Regions from separate parts of the Bradyrhizobium quebecense genome, predicted to be linked through region 2. Evidence: predicted binding sites of a transcription regulator. Region 2 holds the regulator's gene; each other region holds the start of a gene.

Region 1 (2,199 bases), 1.5 Mb from region 2:
GCGGCGTCCTTGTCGACGAAGCGGGTGATCAACACCCGGCCGTCGAACGAGATGATCTCGCGGTCCTGCTCGCCGGGCACAGGTCCGGGCGGGCCGATATAGTTCTTGCCGCTCGGGGAACCTTTCAGCCGCAGTTCCTGCGGGGTGGCCTGGTCGGCCAGATGCATGATGACGCCGCCGTTCTGGCCGGCGCCGATCACGTAAGGCTGCTTGCACTGGCCGCGTGCGGCGGCCTCGGTGCGGGCGCGGTCGGCGGGATTCTGGAACGAGGCGAGGCCCCAGCGGCCAACGATCTCGTCGGGGCGGATGCTCGCCGGCATCTCCGGGGCGACCCCCGGTTCGACGGGCCCCGGCTCGGGGTTCGACGACAACGACGGCAGGCTCATGCTGCCGCACGCCCCCAAAAGTGTCGTCAGCGCCGAAACAGCCGCGAACCGTGCGACCAATCGCGCGTTGAGTGACCTGATCATATGCATCCCCCGAACTATCTCCCGGCCGCACCCGTCATGCAGCCAAGCGTAAAACTTAAGGCGGAGCAATGACGTCTGACAAAATTACGTCATCGCTACGATTTGGTTTCCGGTCCACCATCCTATATTGGCCTCACCAAGGCCTTAACCCGTTTGCTTGACAGAAACTGCGCCAAGCCATATTTCCCGGCGCACAATTAGCACTCTCGCACCACGATTGCTAAATGCGCCGGGCGTCCTGCCTGGCGCCGACCGGACCGGCATTCAACGCCGGTCTCGATGAACCGGACCTGAAACCGAGCCTCCAAGAGGGAACGTCATGGCTAAATCCACCTTCCGCCCACTGCATGACCGCGTCGTGGTCAAGCGTATCGATGCCGAGGAGAAGTCCAAGGGCGGCATCATCATTCCGGACTCGGCCAAGGAGAAGCCGTCGCAGGGCGAGATCGTCGCCGTCGGCCCGGGTGGCCGCGACGAGGCCGGCAAGCTGATCCCGATCGACCTCAAGGTCGGCGACCGCGTGCTGTTCGGCAAGTGGTCGGGCACCGAGGTCAAGCTCGACAACCAGGAGCTCCTCATCATGAAGGAGTCCGACATCATGGGCGTGCTGGCGTAAGGCCACGACCAATTCGAGAAACGCGACGCTCGCTCCGCTGTCATGCCCGGGCTTGACCCGGGCATCCATCACGCTTCCCAAGACACTCACGAGGGCGATGGATTGCCGGGTCACCGAGCACGAAGACGCACTTCGTGCTTTTGCCCGGCAATGACGCGCAAAGCGAGCGGCAAGCAATTCACAGACATTCCAGGAGTTCAAATCAATGGCTGCCAAGGACGTAAAATTCGCCGGAGACGCCCGCGACCGCATGCTGCGCGGTGTCGACGTGCTCGCCAATGCCGTGAAGGTCACGCTCGGCCCGAAGGGCCGCAACGTCGTCATCGAGAAGAGCTTCGGCGCTCCCCGCATCACCAAGGACGGCGTCACCGTCGCCAAGGAGATCGAGCTCGAGGACAAGTTCGAGAACATGGGCGCGCAGATGCTGCGCGAGGTCGCTTCCAAGACCAACGACACCGCCGGTGACGGCACCACCACCGCGACCGTGCTGGCGCAGGCCATCGTCCGCGAGGGCGCCAAGGCGGTCGCCGCCGGCATGAACCCGATGGACCTCAAGCGCGGCATCGACACCGCGGTCGCCGCCGTGATCAAGGACATCGAGAAGCGTGCCAAGCCGGTCGCCTCCTCTTCGGAAGTCGCCCAGGTCGGCACCATCTCGGCCAATGGCGATGCCGCGATCGGCAAGATGATCGCGCAGGCGATGCAGAAGGTCGGCAACGAGGGCGTCATCACCGTCGAGGAAAACAAGTCGCTCGATACCGAGGTCGACATCGTCGAGGGCATGAAGTTCGACCGCGGCTATCTCAGCCCCTACTTCATCACCAACGCCGAGAAGATGACCGCCGAGCTCGAGGATGCCTACATCCTGCTGCACGAGAAGAAGCTGACCGGCCTGCAGTCCATGCTGCCGGTGCTGGAAGCCGTGGTGCAGTCGGGCCGTCCGCTCCTGATCCTCGCCGAGGACGTCGAGGGCGAGGCGCTGGCGACGCTGGTGGTCAACCGCCTGCGCGGCGGCCTCAAGGTCGCCGCCGTCAAGGCGCCGGGCTTCGGCGATCGCCGCAAGGCGATGCTGGAGGACATCGCGATCCTGACCGGCGGTCAGCTGATCTCCGA
Region 2 (2,199 bases):
GGTGATGCCGTAGGTCTTGGCGTCGGCAACCTCGCGGCGGGTGCGCTGACGGAGGTTCTCCATCTCGGCCAGCGTGCGCAGCGTGCGGTCCTTCGCCTCGGCGAGTTCCTTGGCCAGCGCCTCGGCCGATCCCACCTCGGGATCGTCGGGCATGATGTAGGGCTTCGAAACCACGGGCTCACCCGTCGGCGCCGAATTCTCGGTGTTGTCATTGGCCCGGTTCGGATCGGTCATGGCTTGCCTTCTCGAAAACTCGCGTCGGTTCAAATCTTGGGGATTGCTTGCCGGGATATCGTGCTTTGGGCGGCGAAAATCAAGCGTAACATACCGGCTCCGGGAACAGGCACCTCCGGCTTGGGCAACGAAAACCCGTCAAATGAAAGCGAAATCCGCTCCGGTCAGCCGCCCAGCATCTTGCTGACGATGCGCGCGGCATAATCCACGGTCGGAATCACCCGCGCATAGTTCAGCCGCGTCGGCCCGATCACGCCGAGCACGCCGACGATCCGGCCCTGGGCGTCGCCGTAGGGCGCGATGATGGTGGAGGAACCCGACAGCGAGAACAGCTTGTTCTCCGAGCCGATAAAGATCCGCACGCCCTCGCCGCGCTCGGCACGGCCGAGCAGATCGATCACGCCGCGCTTGGTCTCGAGATCGTCGAACAGCGACTTGATGCGCTCAAGATCGTCCAGCGCATGCAGATCCTCGAGCAGATTGGCGTGGCCGCGCACGATCAGCTGGCGGTCCTCGTTCGCGCCGCCGGACCAGCTCGCGATGCCGGCCGCGACGACCTTTTGCGTGAGCTGATCAAGCTCGGCGCGGTTTTGCGTCAATGCCGTCTCGAGCTCGAGCCGCGCTTCGGCCAGCGTCCGGCCGCGGATCCGCGCATTGAGGAAATTGGTCGCTTCGGTCAGGGCCGAGGACGGCACGCCCGGCGGCAGCGCCAGCACCCGGTTTTCGACCTGGCCGTCTTCGCCGACCAGCACGACCAGCGCCTTCTCCGGCTCCAGCCGCACGAATTCAATGTGCTTCAACCGCGCATTCGACTTCTGCGTCAGCACCACAGCCGCGGCACGGGTCAGCCCCGACAGCCGCGTCAGCGCTTCGCCAAGCGCCGCCTCGACCGACTGCGCGCGATCGACGGCCGCCAGCTGGGTCTGGATCGATTGCCGTTCGGCCTCGGTGAGGTCGCCGACCTGCATCAGGGCGTCGACGAAGAAACGCAGGCCGAGTTCGGTCGGCAACCGGCCCGCCGAGGTGTGCGGCGCATAGATCAGGCCGAGCTGCTCGAGGTCCGACATCACATTGCGGACCGAGGCCGGCGACAGCGGTAATGCGATCAGGCGCGAGATATTGCGCGAGCCGACCGGCTCGCCGGTCGCGAGATAGCTTTCGACGATTTGACGAAAAATGTCGCGCGACCGCTCATTGAGCTGGGCGAGCCCGGCATGCGGCGCGATCAGGCCGATCGGATCGTGATGAGTCACACTCCAGTCCCTCACAATTGCTGTCTAATTTGTCGATCCGGGAGGCCGGTGACAAGCATGCATTCACCCCCTTGATACCGGGACGTTACCGGGGCCGAAAACCCTTGCCGCTGCCCCTTCCCCCTCCTACAAGCACGGCCAACTCATTTTCTCGGAATTCTGGAGGATTTCCAATGCGGCCAAGCCGCCGTGCGCCCGATGAACTGCGTCCCGTGTCGCTGGAACGCGGCGTCGTCAAATATGCCGAGGGTTCCTGCATGGTGAAGTTCGGCGACACCCATGTGCTGGTGACCGCCACGCTGGAAGAGCGGTTGCCGCCGTGGCTGAAGGGCCAGGGCCGCGGCTGGGTTACCGCCGAATACGGCATGCTGCCGCGCGCCACCCTGGAACGCACGCGCCGCGAGGCCTCCGCCGGCAAGCAGGGCGGCCGCACGGTCGAGATCCAGCGGCTGATCGGCCGCTCGCTGCGCGCGGCCGTCGACCTCGAGGCGCTCGGCGAGCGCCAGATCACGGTCGATTGCGACGTTATCCAGGCCGATGGCGGCACCCGCACCGCCTCGATCACCGGTGCCTGGGTGGCGCTGGCCGACTGCATCAACTGGATGAAGACCCGCAACATGCTGAAGAGCAACGTGTTGCGCGACAACGTGGCGGCGATCTCCTGCGGCATCTACCAGGGCACGCCGGTGCTCGATCTCGACTATGCCGAGGA
Region 3 (2,199 bases), 3.6 Mb from region 2:
GGTGACCTTCTTGGAGTTCTTGACGAGGTCGGCGACCACGGCTTCCACCGCCAGATCGATACCGCGCTTCAGGTCCATCGGGTTCATGCCGGCGGCAACCGACTTGGCGCCTTCACGGACGATCGCAGCTGCAAGCACAGTCGCGGTGGTGGTGCCGTCGCCGGCCGCGTCAGCGGACTTGGAGGCGACTTCGCGCACCATCTGGGCGCCCATGTTCTCGAACTTGTCCTCGAGCTCGATCTCCTTGGCGACAGTGACGCCGTCCTTGGTGATGCGGGGAGCGCCGAACGACTTCTCGAGCACCACGTTGCGGCCCTTGGGACCGAGTGTCACTTTCACCGCATTATGGAGAATGTCGACACCGCGCAACATGCGATCCCGGGCATCGACGCCGAATTTGACTTCTTTGGCTGACATAATGATCTTCCTTTTCGACTGGTCAGGCCCCGAAGTTCGCGCTACTTCGCGGGTCCTTGAGGGCTGAAGACTTGAATGACGACCTCATCCTTCGAGATGCCGATTGCGCCCACCCCTATAATAAGGAAACGGGCTAAACGCTTAAGCGGCCTTCTTCTTGGTGGCGGGAACGTCGGTGAGGACGCCCATGATGTCACCCTCCTTCATGATCAGGAGGTCGACACCGTCGATCTTGACCTCGGTGCCCGACCACTTGCCGAACAGGACGCGGTCACCGACCTTGATGTCGATCGGGATCAGCTTGCCGGCCTCGTCACGGCCGCCCGGGCCGACGGCGATGACTTCGCCCTGCGAGGGCTTTTCCTTGGCAGTGTCCGGAATGATGATGCCGCCTGCGGTCTTGTCTTCGGCGTCGATGCGCTTGACCACCACGCGGTCGTGGAGCGGACGAAATTTCATGCGATCCTCCTTGGATTTTGTGATTTATTTTTCTGGATTGGCAGTCGCAATGAGCGAGTGCTGGTCGCTCTTCACATAAGCCTACAACACTGGCCCGCAAGGGCTTCGGCCCAGGATGTTAGACTTTACCTCGAGTCCCTTGAGCACGAGGCCCTAGTACGATTGATAGCAGGCGAAATAGACATGCTGATAGACCGGTGGCATTCGTGCTCGATTTGACCGAACGCTAGCGCGCCGAGGAAACCCTTCGGGATAGCGAATACAAGCTCCGACAAATCGTCGACGCCGTGCCAGGCATCATCCAGTCGTCGGGCCGGCCGGTAAGTTGGCAATGCAGATCGTCGAAGTCTGCCAGACTGCCGAAGCGTGGATCGACAACGCAGTAGTCTGCGACGTCATAGCCGAAATCAACCGTCGGCGACGGGTGACGGGGGAGATCCAGATCGCACTTCTGAGAGCCTCACGTTGAGAATGCCCTATCCGGAATTTTCACACGAACGGCAGGAAGATATCGGGCCGTGTGGGTAGAAGCCGCCGAAAATAGCCCCGTCCCTCAGCCGAAACGGCACTGCTGCCAGCAAAGAAGTCGTCCGGCATATGACGCGTTTTGCCAGCCACACGCTCGAGCGGCACGAGCTGAGGTTCGATGCGGTCGCCGTCATAGTGTAGCACCACCGAGCCACTGCCGGTTAAGGCGCTTTGCGCGGCAAATTCGCCTGCAGCGAAAGCCTCCTTGCGGTCGGTTTCGTCGATCACGCCGATATATCCGCGTGGTAGATAGCCTAGCGTATCGACGCGCGCCCTTGCCTTGCGAAAGCGCGATTTCAGCGCTTTCTGGATTTCGATGCCGAGATCGCCGCCGGTCAATTGCAGATTGCCATGGGCGTCGCGCTCGACCGCCCCGCCCGCCAGCGCCTCGGTGAGAGGCCGACCCATCTCGTCCTGCACGCCCTCGGACATCGAAACGATGCAGCGGCCCAGGCGCGCATAAACCGCCTCGACCTCGTCGAGGAACCGGGGAACCGAGAACGGCTGTTCCGGTGTGTAGATCAGATGCGGGGCATCGTCGGGCGATTGCTGCCAGCCTGCTGCGGCGGCGGTGAGAAAGCCGGCATGACGGCCCATAACGATGGCCACATGGATGCCGGGCATGGCGCGAAAATCGAGATCGATGCTGACAAGGGCGTTGGCGACGAAGGCGGCGGCCGAGATGAAGCCGGGGACATGATCGTTCTCCATCAAGTCGTTATCGATCGTCTTGGGGGCATGCACGAAATGGCAGGGGCCACTTGACTGTTGACGCAGCAGTTCGAGCGTTCCGGC
Region 4 (2,199 bases), 3.1 Mb from region 2:
TCTCAACGCGCATCTTGTCGGCGTTGGTGACGAAGTAGGGCGAGATGTAGCCGCGGTCGAACTGCATGCCCTCGACGACGTCGAGCTCGGTCTCGAGCGACTTGGCTTCCTCGACCGTGATCACGCCCTCGTTGCCGACCTTCTTCATGGCGTCGGCGAGGAACTTGCCGATCTCGGCATCGCCGTTGGCCGAAATGGTGCCAACCTGGGCGATCTCCTCGTTCGAGGTGACCTTCTTCGAGTTCTTCTGGAGGTCCGCAACGACGGCTTCGACCGCGAGGTCGATACCGCGCTTCAGGTCCATCGGGTTCATGCCGGCGGCAACCGACTTGGCGCCTTCACGCACGATCGCCTGGGCGAGCACGGTCGCCGTGGTGGTGCCGTCGCCGGCCGCGTCAGCGGACTTGGAGGCGACTTCGCGCACCATCTGGGCGCCCATGTTCTCGAACTTGTCCTCGAGCTCGATCTCCTTGGCGACGGTGACGCCGTCCTTGGTGATGCGGGGAGCGCCGAACGACTTCTCGAGCACGACGTTGCGGCCCTTCGGACCGAGAGTGACCTTCACCGCATTGGCGAGGATGTCGACGCCGCGCAGCATCTTGTCGCGCGCATCGACGGAGAATTTGACTTCTTTAGCTGCCATCTGAATTTTTCCTTGAGATTTACCTGGGAGGGAAAGAGGCGCTTAGGCCGCCTTCTTCTTGGAAGCGGGGACGTCGAGCACGCCCATGATGTCGCTTTCCTTCATGATCAGCAGGTCTTCGCTGTCGATCTTGACCTCGGTGCCCGACCACTTGCCGAACAGGACGCGGTCGCCGACCTTGATGTCGATGGGGATCAGCTTGCCAGCTTCGTCGCGGCCGCCCGGGCCGACGGCGATGACTTCGCCCTGCGAGGGCTTTTCCTTGGCGCTGTCCGGAATGATGATGCCGCCAGCAGTCTTCTCTTCGGCGTCGATACGCTTGACCACGACGCGGTCGTGAAGCGGACGGAATTTCATGCAGTCCTCCTAAACGTTTGCGGATGCTGTAGATTTTTGGAGTGTTAGCAGTCCAGCCCAGCGAGTGCCAGACTGGCTGTGCAGGAGATAGGCCAAGCCTTGGCGGCGGGCAAGTGGCTCTAGCAGAAAAATTGGCACTCGCGAATGACGGCTGCCAGCATCATTTCGGCATCCTTAATGCCGCCCCGCAGGGGTCGCCGGGGCTATTAGCAGATGCGGTAAGCTGCTGCTAACGCAAGAAATTTCAACAACCTATTAAACATTTAGGCTTGAGATGGGTTAGTCGCGTGCGTCACATTTCTCTCATGTGAGCGCATCCATTGCCGGTGGTCCGGCGGGGGTCGGCCGCCATGTGAATGCGCTCCGTCACAGGAGGTTGGCATGGTCTCGCGAGTTGGTGGGGTTGTTTCCGACGATTTCCGGAAGCAGTTGCTGGGGTATGGATTGACGACGGCGCAAATCCTGTATCGGATGCCGGACCATCCCTCGTTGCTGCAAACTTATGTCTGGCAGAACTACGACCTGTTTCCGAGATTTCCGGCGCTGCGGGATTTCCTCGCCTTCTGGCAGGAGAAGCTCGAGGGCCCGCTGTTCTCGGTGACGGTGGCGCATTCCAAGCTGGTCAAGCCGGCCGAACTGCGCGCCGTCGACGGCGTGTTCCGGCTGCATTGATCCGCACGGGGGCAAGGCGCGCGCTCTGCGCCTTTGCCCACCTCGCGCGGCGCGACTTGTGTTAGCCTTCGCCCGTCACAAAAAGACGGGAGGCGAACAATGGCCAAGAAGACGGCATCGAGATCCGCAGCCAAGACCGCGGTGAAGAAGAAATGGTCGGGGCTTGGCGCCGGCGCCAAGAAATCGTCCGCGAAATCGTCCGCGCGCAAGGCCATCAAGTCGAAGGGCCGCGTCACCGCGGCCAAGAAGAGCGTGCCGAAGACGGCAACCAAGACAGCAACCAAGGCGCGGCCGAAGCAGCGCGTTGCCATCAGCCATCACCGCGAAGAGGATTTCAAGGCCGACGGCCTGCGCGCCTACGCCAAGTACCGCGACCTCGGCATTGCCGCAGCATCCCATGGCCTCGCGCAGGCGCATGTCATCCGGCTGCAGGGACCGTGCAATCCGGACGAGGTCTCGAAGCTGCACTTCCACGACGTCGAATTCCAGATGGTCTATGTGCTCAAGGGCTGGGTGAAGACCTACAT

What was found. The regulator HrcA, encoded in region 2, represses chaperone genes, less so after heat shock. The targets are predictions, from matches to a motif close to GTTAGCACTCNCNNNNNGNGAGTGCTAAC.
Region 1: a site for HrcA is predicted at 667-695, ahead of HU230_RS26145 (co-chaperone GroES). Genes of this name have one in related genera too.
Region 3: a site for HrcA is predicted at 913-941, ahead of HU230_RS08190 (co-chaperone GroES). Genes of this name have one in related genera too.
Region 4: a site for HrcA is predicted at 1,044-1,072, ahead of HU230_RS18775 (co-chaperone GroES). Genes of this name have one in related genera too.

What each region holds. Positions count from the first base shown of each region.
Region 1 is NZ_CP088022.1:5,421,625-5,423,823, forward strand. Features, by position in the region: gene HU230_RS26140 (hypothetical protein) at 1-470, opposite strand, end outside; gene HU230_RS26145 (co-chaperone GroES) at 790-1,086, shown strand; gene groL (chaperonin GroEL) at 1,292-2,199, shown strand, end outside.
Region 2 is NZ_CP088022.1:6,932,286-6,934,484, forward strand. Features, by position in the region: gene grpE (nucleotide exchange factor GrpE) at 1-234, opposite strand, end outside; gene hrcA (heat-inducible transcriptional repressor HrcA) at 399-1,487, opposite strand; gene rph (ribonuclease PH) at 1,661-2,199, shown strand, end outside.
Region 3 is NZ_CP088022.1:1,770,374-1,772,572, reverse strand. Features, by position in the region: gene groL (chaperonin GroEL) at 1-417, opposite strand, end outside; gene HU230_RS08190 (co-chaperone GroES) at 559-876, opposite strand; partial or broken gene HU230_RS08185 (alpha-amylase family glycosyl hydrolase) at 1,211-1,323, opposite strand; gene HU230_RS08180 (diphosphate--fructose-6-phosphate 1-phosphotransferase) at 1,366-2,199, opposite strand, start outside.
Region 4 is NZ_CP088022.1:3,863,490-3,865,688, reverse strand. Features, by position in the region: gene groL (chaperonin GroEL) at 1-643, opposite strand, end outside; gene HU230_RS18775 (co-chaperone GroES) at 686-1,000, opposite strand; gene HU230_RS18770 (usg protein) at 1,382-1,672, shown strand; gene HU230_RS18765 (cupin domain-containing protein) at 1,772-2,199, shown strand, end outside.